Regions from separate parts of the Micromonospora sp. CNZ303 genome, predicted to be linked through region 1. Evidence: riboswitches for the same ligand, from Rfam matches in the RefSeq annotation. Region 1 holds a riboswitch; the other holds the start of a gene.

Region 1 (8,718 bases):
GCTGGCCGTTGCCCTGGGCTGCGCGACCCGGCTGGACTCCGACGGCAGCCTGGTGCTGGCCGTCGATCCGACCCAGGCGACGTCGGTGCCGGGCGTGTACGCCGCCGGTGAGGTCACCGGCGTCGGCGGCGCCGACCTGGCGCTGGTGGAGGGGCAGCTCGCCGGGGGCGCCGCCGCGTGCTCCCTGGGCCTTACGCCGCCCTGGTCGGCCCGCCGGCACGACCGCCTGCTGCGGGCCCGGCGCCGGCTGCGCCGGTTCGCGGCGGCGCTGCACGCGGTGCACCCCGTGCCGTCCGGCTGGCCGGACTGGTGCGCCGACGACACGCTCGTCTGCCGGTGCGAGGAGGTGCCCGTCGGGGCGGTCCGGCGGGCGGTGCGGGAGTTGTCCGCCGGCAACGCCCGGGGCGCGAAGCTGCTGACCCGGGCCGGGATGGGCTGGTGCCAGGGGCGGGTCTGCGGCTACGCCACCGCCTGCCTGGCGGCGCGGGGAACGGGCCGGGAGCCGGGCGTGGCGGACCTGACCGGGTACGCGTCCCGTCCGCTGGCGCAGCCGGTCACGCTTGCCGCACTCGCCGGTGACGAGTGACCGCCGCGAACCGGACCGCCGACGGCGTTGCCGGCCACCAGCAGGTGGCCGGCAACGCCGTCGGTACGGACTGGGCCGGTCAGTACTCCGACCTGACCGTGACTCCGCTGAACGCCTGCTTGGCGTGCAGGCTGACGTAGTGGTAGCCGGCGGCCGGGTTGCTGATCGTGATCGTCTCACCGTTGCCGGTGTTGACCGACCGCCGGGTGTACGAGCTCGTGGTGGCCCAGCTGCTGGGGCTGTAGTACAGGTCGGCGTCGCCGGCACCACCGGAGGAGGTGATCCGCAGGCTGGTGGTGCCGGGCGGAACGTGCAGGTAGAGGTAGTGGAGGTTGCCGGCGGTGGCCTGGATGCCGCCGCGCTGGCAGTTGCGGCCCAGCGTCCGGACGTCGCCGCCGGTGCACTCGGGCAGCGGGGCGGGGCCGCCGGTGATGGTGACGTTCTGGGAGGTCCTGGCGGTGGCACCCTTGTCGTCGGTGACGGTCAGCGTGACCGGGTACGTGCCGGCGGCCTGGTAGGCCTTCGTCGGGTTGGTCGCCGTCGAAGTGGTGCCGTCGCCGAAGTTCCAGGACCGGGAGGCGATGCTCCCGTCGGCGTCGGTCGACCGGTCGGTGAAGCTGGCGGTCAGCCCGCTGGTGGTGAGCGTGAACGCGGCGACCGGGGCCTGGTTGGCGGGCGGGTTGGTGGTGCCGCCGCAGTTGCCGGCCGCGCAGGCGTCCAGCCAGGCATACCAGGTGGTGTCGTAGCGGCTGCCGATGGTGCTGGTCAGCAGCGTACGGGCGGCGTTCCAGTTGCCCGTGCGGTAGTGCCCGAGCAACGTGGTGACGTCACCCCGGTGCGACTGGAGCATGTACCGCACCGCCAGGTAACCCCACCGGTAGACGCGGGTGCTGTCGTGGCTGTACGTGGTGTCGAAGAGCGTACGCAGCGGGTGGGTCTTCTTCCCGGCCTCGGTGATCGCGGCGCCGTAGGTCAGCTGGCGGTACGAGTAGGACACGTACTCGGCGAAGCCCTCGATCCACCAGATGGTGGGGGTGGCGATGTTGTCGGTGAAGTCGCCGTACATGTTGAAGCGGCCGTCGAGGTAGTGGGTGTACTCGTGGTTGAGGTTCCAGATCTCGAAGGTGGGGCGCAGCCACTCCGCCTCGTACGCGATGAACCGCGGCTGGTTGCCGACGACGGCCGGGTCGCCTTCGAGGTACATGCCGCCGTTGTTCGTGTCGATGCCGAACATCGGCCCGCCGTACGTCTGGTATTCGGTGCTGGAGTCGAAGACCACCACTTCGAGCGTGGTGTTGCGGTCGTCGGCGACCGGGCCGCTGTCGGCCACCACCGAGTGGAAGTAGGCGTCCTGGTCGCGCATGCTGGTGCAGGACCGGTCCAGCTCGGCCGGGGCCATCTGCTGGGCGCGGATACGGATGCTGCTGCCGCAGGTGTAGGTGATCGGCAGGATCGCGGCGGCCAGCCGCGCCTGGAGGTCGCAGGTGTCGAAGTAGGCGCAGTTGGCCTTGTCGTAGTAGTCGGTCATCTCGGCGACGCCGACCCAGAGCGCGGCGGTGGAGCCGGTGATCGCGCTCAGGTTCAGCAGGCCCCGGGCCAGCGGTCGCACCTTCGACCGCAACGCGGTGTGCTGGAGGAACCGGCCCAGTTCCCGGCCGGCGTTGGAGACCAGGTAGCCCCGGTCGGTGCCGAGCAGGGCCCGTTTGCCGGTGGCGAAGGCGTGCAGCGTGTCCACCACGCTCGGGTCTGCGGTGACGGTGCTGACGAACTCGGGCACCTGGTGGCCCCGGAACAGCACGATGTAGACGTTGTTGACCGCGTTCAGCATCCACCACGACGAGTCGTACGAGCTGTCGTAACCGGTCAGCAGCCGCTTCACCACGTACAGGTAGCGGGCGTTCTCCTCGGCGCTGTCGATCAGGGTGACCGCCTCGGCCAGCACCTCGCCGTTGGCGTCGTTCACGTCGCCGGAGCGGCTGTTGGCGAAGAACGCGTCCAGGCCGGCGCGGATGGCGGTACGCAGCGTGGGGCCGTACGAGCCCACCGTGGACGGGTAGCTCCAGTGCACGTAGTAGCCGGCCCGCAGGTACAGCACGAGTTGGGCGGTGCCCGTGTTGTTGGTGCCGTCGTAGGAGCCGGCGTTGTCCCGCAGCCCGTACGCCACGCTGGCCATCTGCGCCTCGCGGAACGCCTGGTAGGCGTCGCTTCCGGAGAGGTTGAACAGGGTGTTCACGCAGTCGGTGGTGGACGCCTTGATCTGTTGCACCAGGGCGCTGCCGGTCCGGCTGGTGAAGTCACCGACCGCGCAGGGTGCGGCGGCCAGGCCGCGCATCGACGGGGAGGTGGACCGTTTGGCGTCGTCGGGCTGGTCGTAGTCGCGGCGCAGCTCTTCGCGGGACGAGGGGAGCGGGGCCCGCTCGCTCAGCGGCAGCGGTGACCGCCGGACGTGTCCGTCGACGGCGCCGGAGCCGACACCGGCGTCGGTCGGGGCGGCGCCGGTCGGCCTCGCCGGTGGCGCTGCGTTCGCCGCGGCGGAGGGGGCCAGCGGGCTCAGCCCCAGCGCCAGCACCAGCGCGAGCGGCATGGCGGCCCAGTGGCCTCGATTGCGTGTCTTCTTGGTTCTCACGGAGCGCCTCCTGGCGTTCGGTGCTCCGGCCTGGCGCCGGAGAGTGGGGGTGCGGGGTGGCCGTCCACCGGTCCGTGGCCGAGGGCGGCCTGGGAGGGGTTTCCGCAGGTGAGGTACGGCTTGGCGGACGGCCTACTCCTCTTCGGAGGGCGCTGCGGCCGTGGATCTCCTTCGATCGAGGCTGGACATTGTGCCGCAGGTGGCCAGTACAATGGCACACATCACACATCATGTAAAGGATTGTTCATCGTCTATATACGTGACGTCACGACCACGTTCCGTCATCGTTGACACCCGCTCGCCCGCCCGCCTAGGGTCTGCGAGCAACCCACAACTGCATAGACGCCGTTCGAATCCGCGCGGGAGAGACCCCGACCTTCCGTCGGGGCGCCGAAGGAGCAAACTCCCAAGAAACTCTCAGGCCCCGTTACCGCTCGGATAAGGCGAACTCTGGAAAGCAGACGATCCGTCGTCTCACCCACGGTGCAAACCGCCACCCGGCGGCGAAGCTCTCAGGTCCATGACAGAGCGGGAGGCAACCGACCGTACGACGCGACCGCGTCGGGACGAGGGAGTCCTCCATGCACCAGAGTCCGACGACCCTGCTCCACCCACCCCTGCACGCCGCGCACGCTGAACTCGGCGCCCGGTTCACCGGTTTCGCCGGCTGGTCGATGCCCCTGCGCCACGGCAGCGAAACCGCCGAGCACCGCGCGGTACGCGAACGCGCCGGCCTGTTCGACCTCAGCCACATGGGACAACTCGAGGTGTCCGGGCCACAGGCCCCGGCGGCACTGGACCACGCACTGGTCGGGCACCTGTCGGCGGTGCCGGTGGGCCGCGCCCGCTACACCATGCTCTGCGACGAGACCGGCGGCGTGCTCGACGACCTGGTCGCCTACCGGCTCGCCACCGACCGGTACCTGCTGGTGACCAACGCCGTCAACACCGGCACTGCGCTGGCCGAACTGCGCACCCGCTGCGCCGGACCCGGAGCGACCGTCACCGACCACACCGCCGAGCGGGCCATGGACGGCGCGTGCCACGGACCGGCCATCCGATGGTCGCGTTGACGGACGGCGGCACGGCGGAACCCGTCGGCGTGGTCACCAGCGGCGCGCTGTCACCGGTGCTGAACCGGCCCGTCGCGTTGGCCCGGGTCCACCCCGACGCCGTCGGGGCGCGGTCCCGACCGGGCGTCGTCATCCGGGGGGACACCGAGCCGGTGGAGATCACCCGACTGCCGTTCTACCGCCGTCCGCGCTGACCCGCGTCACCCGCTGCAAGGAGTAATGGACATGGATGTTCCCGCGCGTCTGCGCTACAGCATGAACCACGAGTGGATCGACGACGCGGCCGAGCCGGCGACGGTGGGCATCACCGCGTTCGCCGCCGCGGCGCTCGGCGACGTCATCTACGCCGAGTTGCCCGAACCCGGCACCCAGCTGGCGGCCGGTGAGGTCTGCGGCGAGGTGGAGTCCACCAAGTCGGTGGCCGAGCTGTACATGCCGGTGAGCGGCGAGATCGTCGCCACCAACGAGGCGGTCGTCGCCGACCCGGGCCTGATCGGCGCGGACCCGTACGTCGAGGGCTGGCTGTTCCGGGTCCGGCTGACCGACGTGCCGCCGCTGATGACGGCCGACGAGTACCGCGCCCACCTCGCCGAGACCGACAACGGAGGCGTGTCATGACCGTCCACGACCAGGGGCTGATCGACGCCGACCCGGAGATCGCCGAGGCGATCACCGCCGAGCTGCGCCGGCAGCGGCAGACCCTCGGCATGATCGCCTCGGAGAACTTCGCGCCCCGGGCGGTCCTCGAGGCACAGGGCTCGGTCCTCACCAACAAGTACGCGGAGGGCTACCCGGGCCGGCGGTACTACGGCGGCTGCGAGCACCTCGACACCATCGAGCGCCTGGCGATCGAGCGGGCGAGGCAACTTTTCGGCGCCGCGTACGCCAACGTGCAGCCGCACTCCGGCTCCCAGGCCAACGCCGCCGTGATGGCGGCCCTGCTCGACCCCGGGGACACCATCCTGGGTCTCGACCTCGCGCACGGCGGTCACCTGACCCACGGGATGCGGATCAACTACTCCGGCCGGCTGTACCGGGCGGTGGGCTATCAGGTGGACGCCGGGAGCTTCCTGGTCGACATGGACACCGTCGAGCGGCTGGCGCACGAGCACCGGCCGAAGATGATCGTGGCGGGCTGGTCGGCGTACCCGAGGGTGCTCGACTTCGCGCGGTTCCGCCGGATCGCCGATGCCGTCGGCGCGTACCTGCTGGTCGACATGGCGCACTTCGCCGGGCTGGTCGCGGCCGGGCTGCACCCCGACCCGGTGCCGCACGCCCACGTGGTCACCCTGACCACGCACAAGACGCTCGGCGGACCGCGTGGTGGCGCCATTCTTAGCGCCGACCCCGAGCTGGCCCGGCGACTGGACTCGGCGGTCTTCCCCGGCCAGCAGGGCGGCCCCCTGGGGCATGTGATGGCGGCCAAGGCGGTGGCGTTCCGCATCGCCGCCGGGGACGAGTTCCGGGACCAGCAGCGGCGGGCCCTGCGCGGAGCGCGGATCGTCGCCGGACGGCTGGGCGCCGCCGACACGTACGACGCCGGTGTCCGGGTGGTCAGCGGGGGCACCGACGTGCATCTGGTGCTGGTCGACCTGCGTGCGGCGAAGCTGGACGGTCTCCAGGCGGAACGGCTGCTCCAGGGGATCGGTATCACCGTCAACCGCAACGCCGTACCGTTCGATCCCCGCCCGCCGATGGTCACCTCGGGGTTGCGGATCGGCACCCCGGGCCTGGCCACCCGGGGCTTCGACGAGGCCGGCTTCGTCGAGGTCGCCGACATCGTCGCCACCGCGTTGAGCAGGGCGGAAGCCGGCGACGGGCTGCGCTCGCGGGTCGACCGTCTCGCCGACCGGCACCCGCTGCACGCCGGGCTGTCCCGCTGATGCCGAACAAGCTGCTGCTCATGGCAGCAGAGAACGAACGAATGCGCGGATTTGTCTCGCAGTCCTCCCTGACCCGGGGAATCGTGCACCGATTCGTCGCGGGTGAAGAGGACCGTGAGGTGATCGCGGTGGCCCGCCGGCTCACCGGGACGGGCCTGCGGGTCACCATCGACCACCTCGGCGAGGGGACGACGACACTCGAACAGGCCGAGGGCATCCGCGACACGTACCTCGCGCTGCTGGCGTCACTGGACGCCGCGGACCTGGCCGCCGCCGCCGAGGTCTCGCTGAAGGTCTCGGCGCTCGGCGGGTCGCTGCCGGGCGACGGGTACGACCACGCCGCCCGGCTCACCCACGACGTCTGCGCCGCCGCCGCGGCGGTGGGTTCGACCGTGACGATCGACATGGAGGACCACACCACCGTCGACGCGACCCTCGCCATCCTCGACGAGCTGCGTACCGAGTTCCCGTGGGTCGGGGTGGCGCTGCAGGCGTGCCTGCGGCGGACGGCGGCCGACTGCCGGCGACTCGCCCACGCGGGCAGCCGGGTCCGCCTGGTGAAGGGGGCCTACGCGGAGCCCGCCTCGGTGGCGTTCGTGAGCAAGCGCGAGGTCGACGGCGAGTTCCGGCGGTGTCTTCGCATCCTGATGGAGGGAGACGGGTATCCGATGATCGCAACCCACGACCCGACGCTGATCGAGTACGCCCTGCGCCTGGCGCGCGACGGTGGGCGCAGCGCGGAGGACTACGAGTTCCAGATGCTGTACGGGATCCGCGAGAACGAGCAGTCGCGGCTGGCGGCGAGCGGGAACCGCATGCGCGTCTACCTCCCGTACGGCCGTGACTGGTACGCGTACTTCATGCGTCGACTCGCCGAGAAGCCGGCGAACCTGCTCCTGCTGGCCCGGTCGTTCAAGCCCGGTTCGGCCAATTGAGAGACGGCTGCCACGGGTGGCCGACGCGACAGGGAGTGCGTCATGATCAGCGTTTTCGATCTTTTCAGTGTGGGCATCGGGCCGTCCAGTTCGCACACCGTCGGGCCGATGCGGGCCGCCCGGACGTTCGTGGCGGGACTCAAGGCCGACGGTGTGCTGGCCGGTACCGGCCGGGTCCGGGCGGAGCTCTTCGGTTCGTTGGGGGCGACCGGGCACGGGCACGGCAGCGACCGGGCGGTGCTGCTCGGAATGGCCGGTGAGGCCCCGGAGACGGTCGACACGGACACCGTCGACACGTGGGTGGCCGGGGTGCGTGCCGAGCGGCGGTTGGCTCTGCTGGGGGTTCAGGAGATCGACTTCGACCCGGACCGGGATCTGCTGCTGCACCGGCGCCGGTCGCTGCCGTATCACCCGAACGGGATGACCTTCGTCGCGTACGACCCCAGCGGCGTCGAACTGCGCAGCCGCACCTACTACTCGGTGGGTGGCGGGTTCGTGGTCGACGAGGCGGCGGCGGGGGCCGACCGCATCATCCCGGACACCACGCTGGTCCGGTACCCGTTCCGCACCGGGGGCGAGTTGCTGGACATCACCGCCGCGACCGGGCTGTCGATCAGCGAGGTGATGCTGGCCAACGAGCGGTCCTGGCGTACCGAGGCGGAGATCCGGGCCGGTCTGCTGGAGATCTGGCGGGTGATGCGGGAGTGCGTGCGGCGGGGTGGTGAGCGCGACGGGGTGCTTCCCGGTGGGCTGCGGGTCCGGCGGCGCGCGGCGGAGTTGCGGCGGAGGCTGGCGGCTGACACCGGCAGCGCCGATCCGTTGCGGGTGATGGACTGGGTGACGCTCTTCGCGTTGGCGGTGAACGAGGAGAACGCGGCCGGGGGCCGGGTGGTGACCGCGCCGACCAACGGGGCGGCCGGGATCATTCCGGCGGTGCTGCACTACTACACCCGGTTCGTGCCGTCGGCATCCCCGGACGGGGTGGTGCGGTTCCTGCTGACGGCCGGGGCGATCGGGGTGCTGTTCAAGGAGAACGCCTCCATCTCGGGTGCGGAGGTCGGCTGCCAGGGTGAGGTGGGCTCGGCCTGCTCGATGGCCGCAGCCGGGCTCGCCGAGGCGCTCGGCGGTACGCCGGCCCAGGTGGAGAACGCGGCGGAGATCGGGATGGAGCACAACCTGGGGTTGACCTGTGACCCGGTCGGCGGGCTGGTGCAGATCCCCTGTATCGAGCGCAACGCGGTGGCCAGCATCAAGGCGGTCACGGCGGCCCGGCTCGCGATGCGGGGCGACGGAATGCACGCGGTCTCCCTCGACAAGGTGATCAAGACGATGCGGGAGACCGGCGCCGACATGAAGGTCAAGTACAAGGAGACGGCACGCGGGGGCCTCGCGGTCAACGTGATCGAGTGCTGATCGCCGCGCCAGGGGGATCAGGGTGGGCCCGGTACGCCCGGTGCCGTGCGACGATCGACGGGCGTCGTGCCGACCGATCCGTCCCGCCGGGCCGCCCGCACACCGGTCTCTGGCAGGCAGGCGAGAAGCACCCCACCTCGTACCCCTTGGAGAACATGATGTCCTCGTCCCCGGCGCGGGTCCTCGTCGCGCTGAACGCGGT
Region 2 (8,718 bases), on a different contig from region 1:
TTACCGGAAGTACAGCTGGGACGATGTGGCGCGGTTGCGGTTCGTGCTGACCGCGCAGCGGGACCAGTATCTGCCGTTGCGGGTGATCCGTGACCAGTTGGCGCAGTGGGACGCGTCCGGGGAGTCGCCGGGTCGGCAGCGGCCGACGTTGGTGGCGGTGGGTCCGGACGGTGAGGTTCCGGGGCGGGTGCCGGAGGAGCCGGTCGGGTCGCCGCAGGTGCGGCTCGGCCGGCTGGATCTGGTGGCGCGCAGCGGGATCGACGAGTCGACGCTGGGCGAGTTGGAGCGCCTCGGTGTGGTGGTGTCGGATCCGCCGGGTTGGTACGACGACGACGCGTTGATCATTGCGCGGGCGGTGGCGGGTCTGGCGGCGTACGGGTTGGAGCCGCGGCATCTGCGGGCGTTCCGTACGGCGGCGGATCGGGAGGCCGGTCTGTTCGCGCAGTTGTTGACGCCGTTGGCGCGGCAGAGTGATCCGGCGGCGCGGGCGCGGGCGGCGGAGACGGCGCGGGAGTTGGTGGCGCTGTCGCAGCAGCTGCATGCGGCGTTGGTGCGGGTGGGGTTGCGGTCGACGTTGGGTCGGTGATCCGGCGGGGGCCGTGCGGAAAGATCTTCCCCGGGAAGCGTGTCGTAGGCTTGCCGGGGTAACCCCTTTCTGGCGCGGGCGTGTGCGGGTAGCGCATGGGACGGCCGTGTCGCGGTCCGTGTACCGTGCAGGGAAGGGCGCGGTGCGGCGTAGGTGACAACGACACGGAGGCGGCGGTGCGCGAGCTGAGCGTGGTCGGAGTTCGGGTGGAGCTGCCCAGCAACCAGCCGATCGTCCTGCTCAGGGAGGTCGAGGGGGACCGCTATCTGCCGATCTGGATCGGTGCGGTCGAGGCGACGGCGATCGCCTACGAGCAGCAGGGGGTCAAGCCGGCCCGGCCGCTGACCCACGATCTTCTGCGGGACGTGTTGGCGGCGTTGAAGGCGCCGTTGCAGGCGGTGGAGATCACCGAGTTGAAGGAGAACGTCTTCTACGCCGATCTGTTGCTCGGGGACGGGGTGCGGGTGTCGGCCCGGCCGAGTGATTCCATCGCCCTGGCGTTGCGGGTCGGTGCGCCGATTCGTTGTGCGGAGGAGGTCCTCAGCGAGGCGGGGATCGTGATCCCGGACGAGCAGGAGGACGAGGTGGAGAAGTTCCGCGAGTTCCTGGACCAGGTGCGTCCGGAGGACTTCGCCGGCTGAGTCCGGTCTTCTTCGGGATGTCACGTTCGGTGATGTCCCAGTGCTGTGGGTGATCTTCGTTGTCGTGTCGCGGCGTGTCGCGGCGGCTTCTGCGGGGCAATTCTTCAAGGCGGCTATAGGGTTGCCGTGTCGAGGGGTGCACGTCCCGGAAACGACGTGTCACCGCACTGGCGGGGAGGTTGTCCGGATGCACGAGCCGCGAGATCCCGATCCGGGTACGAAGCTGGACGAGCCGGGTGTGGCGCCGCCGGGGTGGGCGACCGAGGGTGACGGTGCCGTGGGCTACCGGGGTGTGACGGCCTGCCATGCGGTGGGGATCAGCTACCGGCAGTTGGACTACTGGGCCCGTACCGGGTTGGTGGTGCCGAGTGTGCGCGACGCTTCGGGTTCGGGCACGCAGCGGTTGTATTCGTTCCGGGACCTGGTGGTCCTGAAGGTGGTGAAGCGGCTGCTGGACGCCGGGGTGTCGTTGCAGAACATCCGCAAGGCGATCGAGGCGCTGCGTTCCCGTGGGGTGGCGGACCTGGCGGGCATCACGTTGATCTCCGACGGCACGACCGTGTATGAGTGCCGGTCGCCGGAGGAGGTGGTCGACCTGTTGCAGGGTGGCCAGGGTGTGTTCGGTATCGCGATCGGTGGGGCGTTCAAGGAGATCCAGGGTTCTCTGTCGCACCTGCCGTCTGAGCCGGCGACGTCGGTGGAGCCGCAGGTGGCGGCGGAGGCGGTGGGTGACGAGTTGGCGGCGCGTCGGGCGCGGCGCCGGGCTGGTTGATCTCCAGAGGCTGACCGGGTTGGCCCTTCGTCGGCGCCCGGGGGATCAGAGGCCGTTGCGGGGATGTCCATTCTGGCCATTTCCAGCGGCAAATGTCCGCAGTGGACGCCTTGGGCATGAGTCGCCTTGTTGACAGTCATTGCGTCACCGTGAATCCTGTGTGCGGCGTTCACGATCTTCTGCGTGCATATCACCCCTGGTGATGTGCCGGGGGCGGTTCGGCGAACCCGTACGGACCACGTAGAAGGCGATGGCGACGCCTGCCCGAGGAACGGATTTGAACGAGAGTGCAGACTGACTATCACGTCGACGCAATGATCTTGGGTGCCGGTGAGCGTGCCGCGGACGGCGACGCGTCGGGCTGTCCGGTGGCTCGTGCCTCCCGGCCGCAGGAGTCCCTGGTGGAGGACGTCGCGGCGGAGGCGGTCGAGTTCTTGCAGCTTTACCACGCGGAGCGACGGCTGCCGGGCGTGATCGGGCGGATCGCGCAGGTCCGGGAGGAGATCGCCCTGACCGGCACCTACCGGCACACCACGGAGGAGTTGACGTACGGGGCGAAGGTCGCGTGGCGGCAGTCGGTGCGTTGCGTGGGGCGGGTCCGGTGGGCAGGGCTGAAGGTCCGGGACCGGCGCGGGGTGACGACGGTGGCGGGCATCGCGCAGGAGTTGGCGCAGCACCTAACGGTCGCGGACAACGGTGGGCGGATCCAGTCGGTGATGACGGTGTTCGCGCCCGACCGGCCGGGGGTGGGCCCGCGGGCGCGGATCTGGAACGACCAGTTGATCCGGTACTGCGGGTATCGGACGGCCGACGGGTCGGTGCGGGGTGATCCGGCGCAGGTGGATATGACCGATGCGGCGCGGCGTCTGGGGTGGCGTCCGCCGGCGGTAGCGGGCCGGTTCGACCTGCTGCCCTGGGTGATCGAGACGGCGTACGAGGATCCGACGGTGGTGGAGGTATCCCGGGACCTCGTTCGGGAGGTGGCCCTGGTGCATCCGGAGTATCCGTGGTTCGAGGATCTGCGGCTGCGCTGGCATGCCCTGCCGGTGATCAGCAACATGCGCTTGCGGATCGGTGGGGTGGACTACGGCTGTGCCCCCTTCAACGGTCACTACTTGAGTGACGAGATCGGTACCCGCAACATGGGTGACCGGGGGCGCTACGACCAGTTGCTGCCGGTGGCCCGGGGGCTGGGGTTGGACACCTCCCGCGAGGACAACCTGTGGCGCGAGCACGCCGTGTTGGTGATCAACCAGGCGGTGTTGCACTCGTTCCGGCTGGCCGGTGTGCGGGTGTCGGATCCGCACACCGAGTCGGAGCAGTTCATGAGGTTCTGCGAGTTCGAGGAGCGGGCGGGTCGGCCGGTGCATGGTGACTGGTCGTGGCTCAACGGCAGTGTGGGGTGGGCGGCGTTGCATGCCGTGCACCACCGCTACTACGACGAGGGGATCCCGAACCCGAACCTGTGGCAGGCGGACCGTGCGTACGGGGCGTCGGGCGTGTCGCAGCCGACCCTGCGGCAGCGTCATGACGCCGCTCGCCGGCAGGAGGGCTGAGGCATGGATGTCGCGGCGTTACGCCAGAGTTGGGCCCAGTTCTGCGTGGCCGGTCCGGAGGCGGCGAAGCACTTCTACGCGACGTTGTTCGTGATCGCGCCCGAGGTCCGCACGATGTTCCCGACCAACATGGAGTACCAGCAGGACAAGTTGCTCGCGGCGTTGGGGCACGTCATCACCCACATCGACGACGAGCGGGTGGTGACGTCGTTCGCGCAGCGGTTGGGCGCTGACCACCGCCGGTTCCGGGGGGAGGACCGGCAGGGTCGGCCGGTGCCAATGGCGGAGTGGCACTACAGCCAGGTCGGGCAGGCGTTGCTGTTGACGTTGGAGCGGTTCCTCGGGCCACGGTGGACGCCGGCGCTGCGCGCGGAGTGGGCCGCGGCGTACGAGTTGGTGGCGCGGTTGATGCTGACCGGTGCGGCGGAGGCGGTGCGGTCGTCGCCGCCGTACTGGGAGGCGGAGGTGCTGAGGGTGCAGAGGCGGCGGTCCGACGTGTGCGTGTTCACGGTCCGCCCGAACTATCTGTGCGAGTACCTGCCGGGGCAGTCGTTGCCGGTGCAGGTGCCGCAGTTGCGGACGTGGCGTTATCTGTCGCCGGCGAACGCGCCACGGCCGGACGGGACGATCGAGTTCCACGTCCGCGCCACGGGACGGTTCTCCACCCACCTGGTGCGCAAGGTCCGTGAGGGCGACCAGTTGCTGTTGGGGTTGCCGGTGGGTGAGGCGTTGGCGTCGTACGACCGGTCGCCGCATCTGCCGCTGCTGCTGGTGGCCGGGGGCACCGGGCTGGCGCCGTTGCGGGCGGTGGTGGAGGCGTTGCAGCGGGGGCCGGGGCGTCCGACGACTCTGGTGGTGGGCGGCAAGACGCCCGACGACCTGTACGACGACCGGGCGTTGCGGGAGTTGGCGGCGATGCCGCCGGCGGGGTCGTGGCAGTCCGGTGAGGTCGGTGGGTGGCTGCGGTACGTACCGACGGTGGAGAGCGGCTGGCAGTGGCAGGGTGCCATCGGTACGGCCGGTCACACCGCGGCGCGGTTGGGTCCGTGGCGGGACACCGAGGTGCTCGTGTGCGGCAGCCCGGAGATGACCCGGGAGACGATCAGCGCCCTGGCGGCGTCGGGGGTGACGCCGGAGCGGATCCTGACCGAAAGTTACGATCACTCCCTCTACCCACCCCTGGCGAGCGCGGCTGCCGCCGCACGGTCCGATTTGACTTGGACCGCTGCGGCTCCCGCCGCACCGCGCGACTTGAGTTGGACAGGTGCGCGATGAGCATCGACCACGGCGACCGGGTGGTCGTCGATCCGCACGGTGAGCTGACCCGGGCCGTGGCCGCGCTGGAGGCGCGCCGGTTCCGGGGCAGCCGGTGGCTGTCGGCCGAAGAGGTCGCCGGCCTGGCCCGGTCGGCGGACGAGCGGGTGGCGTTGCTGGGTGGTGAGGTGGACCGGCTGCGGCGGGAGAACGAGGCCCTGGCGCGGCAGGTGGAGATGTTGCGCCACGGCGCGTTGCCCAGCACCGCCCCGCAGGGCCCGGATCCGATGGTGATCGAGTTGGCGGTGCGGGCGCAGGACGAGGCGAACCGGACGATCGGTGAGGCCAGCGCGGAGGGCGCGGAGATCATCGCGGAGGCGCGGCGGCAGGCCGATGAGATCATCGCCGAGGCGCACGTGCTGGCCGGGGGTGTCGCCGGCCCGTCGGGGGCGGGGGGCGAGGAGCTGCGGCGGCAGGTGCGGGAGCTGGAGGGCCGGCAGGCGGCGTTGGTGGCGGCGGTGGCGGCGGCGCAGCAGCACCTGAGCCGGTGGCAGGCGTACCTGTCGGAGCAGTCGGCGCAGTTGCGCTCCGACGCGGAGGCGGCCGGGGCGGTCGGCGCGCAGCTGCGTGCCGTGCTCGGCGAGTAGCGGCGTCGCCGGCCCGCCGGGAGGCGGGTCAGTGCCGGTCGACGGCGGCGACGGCGTCGGCGATGGGGGTGTTGCCGCCGACGAGTTCCAGGATCGCGCCGGCGCTGTGCGGGTGGTGGAGCAGGGCGACGAGGACGCGGGCGACGTCGGTGCGGGTCACGGCGCCCGAGGGGGCGTGTCGGGCGAGGGTGATCCGCCCGGTGGGCGCGTCGTCGGTGAGCCGGCCGGGTCGCAGGATCGTCCAGTCGAGGTCGCGGCCGGTCAGGTCGTCCTCGGCGGCCTTCTTGGCGCGCAGGTACGCCGCGAACACCTCGTCGGTGCCGGCGGGTGGTTCGCCTTCCACACCCATCGAGGACAGCAGCAGGTAGCGGCGGACGTCGGCGCGTTGCGCGGCGTCGGCGAGCAGGACGGCGCCGGCCCGGTCGACGGTGTCCTTGCGGGCGGCGCCGCTGCCGGGGCCGGCGCCGGCAGCGAAGAGGACGGCGTCGGCGTCGGCGAGGTGGGCGGCGAGTTCGTCGGCGCCGACGTGTTCGAGGTCGGCCACGACGGGCTGGGCGCCGGCGGCACGCAGGGCGGCGGAGTGGTCGGGGTTGCGGATCAGCCCGACGGCGGTGTCGCCGCGTCCGGCGAGTTCGCGGTGGGTCAGCTGGGCGATCTTGCCGTGTCCTCCGGCGATGACGACGCGCATACCGCCAACCTAACCGCCGTCGGGGTGCGGCGCGCCCGGACGGCGCTGCCGGTGCCGGTGGATCGGTGTGCGGGCCGTGTTCGCCGTCGGGTGGTTGCCTGAGGCAGCATGGACGGGTGACGGAGACGGTCGACGCGCTGGCCGGCCTGGTGGCCGGCGGTGGGGTCGTGGTGTTGAGCGGGGCGGGCCTGTCCACCGAGTCGGGCATCCCGGACTACCGGGGGCCCAGCGGCGTGGCGCGGCGGCACACCCCGATGACGTACCAGGCGTTCACGCGCGACGCGCAGGCGCGGCGGCGCTACTGGGCGCGCAGCCATCTGGGGTGGCGGGTGATCGCGCGGGCGGCCCCGAACGAGGGGCACCGGGCGGTGGCGCGGCTGCAGGCCGGCGGGCTGGTTGAGGGGATCATCACGCAGAACGTGGACGGGCTGCACACCGCCGCGGGCAGCCCGCAGGTGGTGGAGTTGCACGGCCGCCTCGACGAGGTGGTGTGCCTGGGCTGCGGTAACCGGACGTCGCGGGAGGAGTTGGACCGGCGGCTGCGGGAGGCGAACCCGGGCTTCGACGCGCGGGCCGCGGCGGTCAACCCGGACGGTGACGTGGATCTCGCCGACGACGAGGTGGCCCGGTTCCGTACGGTCGACTGCACGTTCTGCCGGGGCGGCATGCTGAAGCCGGACGTGGTGTTCTTCGGGGAGACGGTGCCGGCGGCGCGGGTGTCGCGTTGTTTCGAGCTGGTGGCGCGGGCGCGGCTGCTGCTGGTGCTGGGTTCGTCGTTGACGGTGATGTCGGGTCGCCGGTTCGTGGTGCGCGCGGCGAAGCTGGGCATTCCGGTGGTGATCGTCAACCAGGGCCCGACCCGGGGCGACGGGTATGCGGCGTTGACCGTCGACGCGCCGCTGGGGCGGCTGCTGCCGGCGCTGGCCGACCGGACGGCCGGCGACGCAGCGGGGCTGGCGGGCGTCGGCCGGTAGCGGCCCGCCGGGGCGCGGGGCCGGCCGGTCATCGACGGTCGTCGCCGGCGGGGGTACGACCTCCGGTGGGCGGTGCGGCGCTGGTAGCGTTGACCATGCCGGCAGCACCCACGTGGGAGAGACCGCCCAGCAGCATCCCGGGCGGCGCCGAAGGGGCAAATCCTCCCCGGAACCTCTCAGGCAAAAGGACCTCGTGGGCAGGCACTGTGGAGCGCCTCGCGGGCGCGACAGAGGGGGAGGCCGACCTGTCGACCTCGCCCCCCCGGGAGTGCCGCCCATGACCGCAGAGCAGTTCGCCGCCCGCCACATCGGCCCCGATCCGGACGACGAGCGCCGGATGTTGGAGGCCGTCGGCTACGGCTCGGTCGAAGAGCTGATGGACGCGGCGATTCCCGAGGTGATCCGCTGGCACGGCACCCTGGAGCTGCCGGAGCCGGCCAGCGAGCACGACGCTCTCGCGGAGCTGCGGGCCCTGGCGGCCCGCAACACGGTGGCCGTGTCGATGATCGGGTTGGGCTACCACGGCACGCACACCCCGGCGGTGATCCGCCGCAATGTGCTGGAGGACCCGGCCTGGTACACGGCTTACACGCCGTACCAGCCGGAGATCAGTCAGGGGCGGCTGGAGGCGCTGCTGAACTTCCAGACCATGGTCACGGACCTGACGGGGCTGGCCACCGCGAACGCGTCGATGCTCGACGAGGGCACCGCCGCGGCGGAGGCGATGACGCTCGCGCGCCGCGCGTCGAAGAGCAGGAGCCCGGTGTACGTGGTCGACGCCGACACCCTGCCGCAGACCATCGCGGTGATCACCAGCCGGGCCGAGCCCCTCGGCATCGACGTGCGGATCGTCGACACCGGGCGCGACGAGTTGCCGGCGGAGTTCTTCGGGCTGCACCTGCAGTACCCGGGGGCGTCGGGGGCGGTGCGTGACCAGGCGGGGCTGGTCGAGGCGGCGCACGCGGTCGGGGCGTTGGTGACCGTGGCGGCGGACCTGCTGGCCCTGACGCTGCTGCGCGCGCCGGGGGAGATCGGCGCCGACATCGCCGCCGGCACCACCCAGCGTTTCGGCGTGCCGATGGGCTTCGGTGGGCCGCACGCCGGCTACCTGGCGGTGCGGGCGGGGCTGGAGCGGATGCTGCCGGGCCGGCTGGTGGGGGTGTCGCGTGACGCGGACGGCAACCCGGCGTACCGGCTGGCGTTGCAGACCCGGGAGCAGCACATCCGGCGGGAGAAGGCGACCAGCAACATCTGCACCGCGCAGGTGCTGCTGGCGGTGATGGCCGGCATGTACGCCGTCTACCACGGCCCGGACGGGCTGCGGCGCATCGCCCGCCGTACCCATGACATGGCGGTGCGGTTGGCGGCGTCGCTGCGGGGTGTCGACGGCGTCGAGGTGGTGCACGAGGCGTTCTTCGACACCGTCCTGGTGCGGGTGCCCGGCGGCGCCGAGGCGGTGGTCGCCGACGCCGCGGCCCGGGGGGTGAACCTGCGGCTGGTCGACGCCGAGCACGTGGGGGTGTCCTGCGACGAGACGACCACCCCCGCGCACCTGCGGAAGGTGTGCGACGCGTTCGGGGCCGTCGTGGCGGGGCGGCCG

The links. Region 1 has a riboswitch for glycine ahead of EV374_RS24445 (aminomethyltransferase family protein). Riboswitches for the same ligand answer to the same signal wherever they lie in the genome.
Region 2: it holds a riboswitch for glycine, as region 1 does, so the genes downstream of both, gcvP (aminomethyl-transferring glycine dehydrogenase) here and EV374_RS24445 (aminomethyltransferase family protein) in region 1, are expected to answer to the same signal.

The regions. Positions count from the first base shown of each region.
Region 1 is NZ_SLVT01000017.1:159,607-168,324, forward strand. It holds gene EV374_RS24435 (FAD/NAD(P)-dependent oxidoreductase) at 1-586, shown strand, start outside; gene EV374_RS24440 (collagenase) at 666-3,212, opposite strand; glycine riboswitch at 3,563-3,655, shown strand; glycine riboswitch at 3,661-3,741, shown strand; gene EV374_RS24445 (aminomethyltransferase family protein) at 3,794-4,285, shown strand; gene EV374_RS33605 (glycine cleavage T C-terminal barrel domain-containing protein) at 4,273-4,479, shown strand; gene gcvH (glycine cleavage system protein GcvH) at 4,511-4,903, shown strand; gene glyA (serine hydroxymethyltransferase) at 4,900-6,168, shown strand; gene EV374_RS24460 (proline dehydrogenase family protein) at 6,168-7,103, shown strand; gene EV374_RS24465 (L-serine ammonia-lyase) at 7,146-8,516, shown strand; gene EV374_RS24470 (FAD-dependent monooxygenase family protein) at 8,675-8,718, shown strand, end outside.
Region 2 is NZ_SLVT01000012.1:188,134-196,851, reverse strand. It holds gene ftsR (transcriptional regulator FtsR) at 1-586, shown strand, start outside; gene EV374_RS20380 (bifunctional nuclease family protein) at 763-1,227, shown strand; gene EV374_RS20375 (MerR family transcriptional regulator) at 1,415-1,999, shown strand; gene EV374_RS20370 (nitric oxide synthase oxygenase) at 2,401-3,555, shown strand; gene EV374_RS20365 (globin domain-containing protein) at 3,559-4,830, shown strand; gene EV374_RS20360 (hypothetical protein) at 4,827-5,456, shown strand; gene EV374_RS20355 (NAD(P)H-binding protein) at 5,485-6,144, opposite strand; gene EV374_RS20350 (NAD-dependent protein deacetylase) at 6,261-7,118, shown strand; glycine riboswitch at 7,222-7,320, shown strand; gene gcvP (aminomethyl-transferring glycine dehydrogenase) at 7,396-8,718, shown strand, end outside.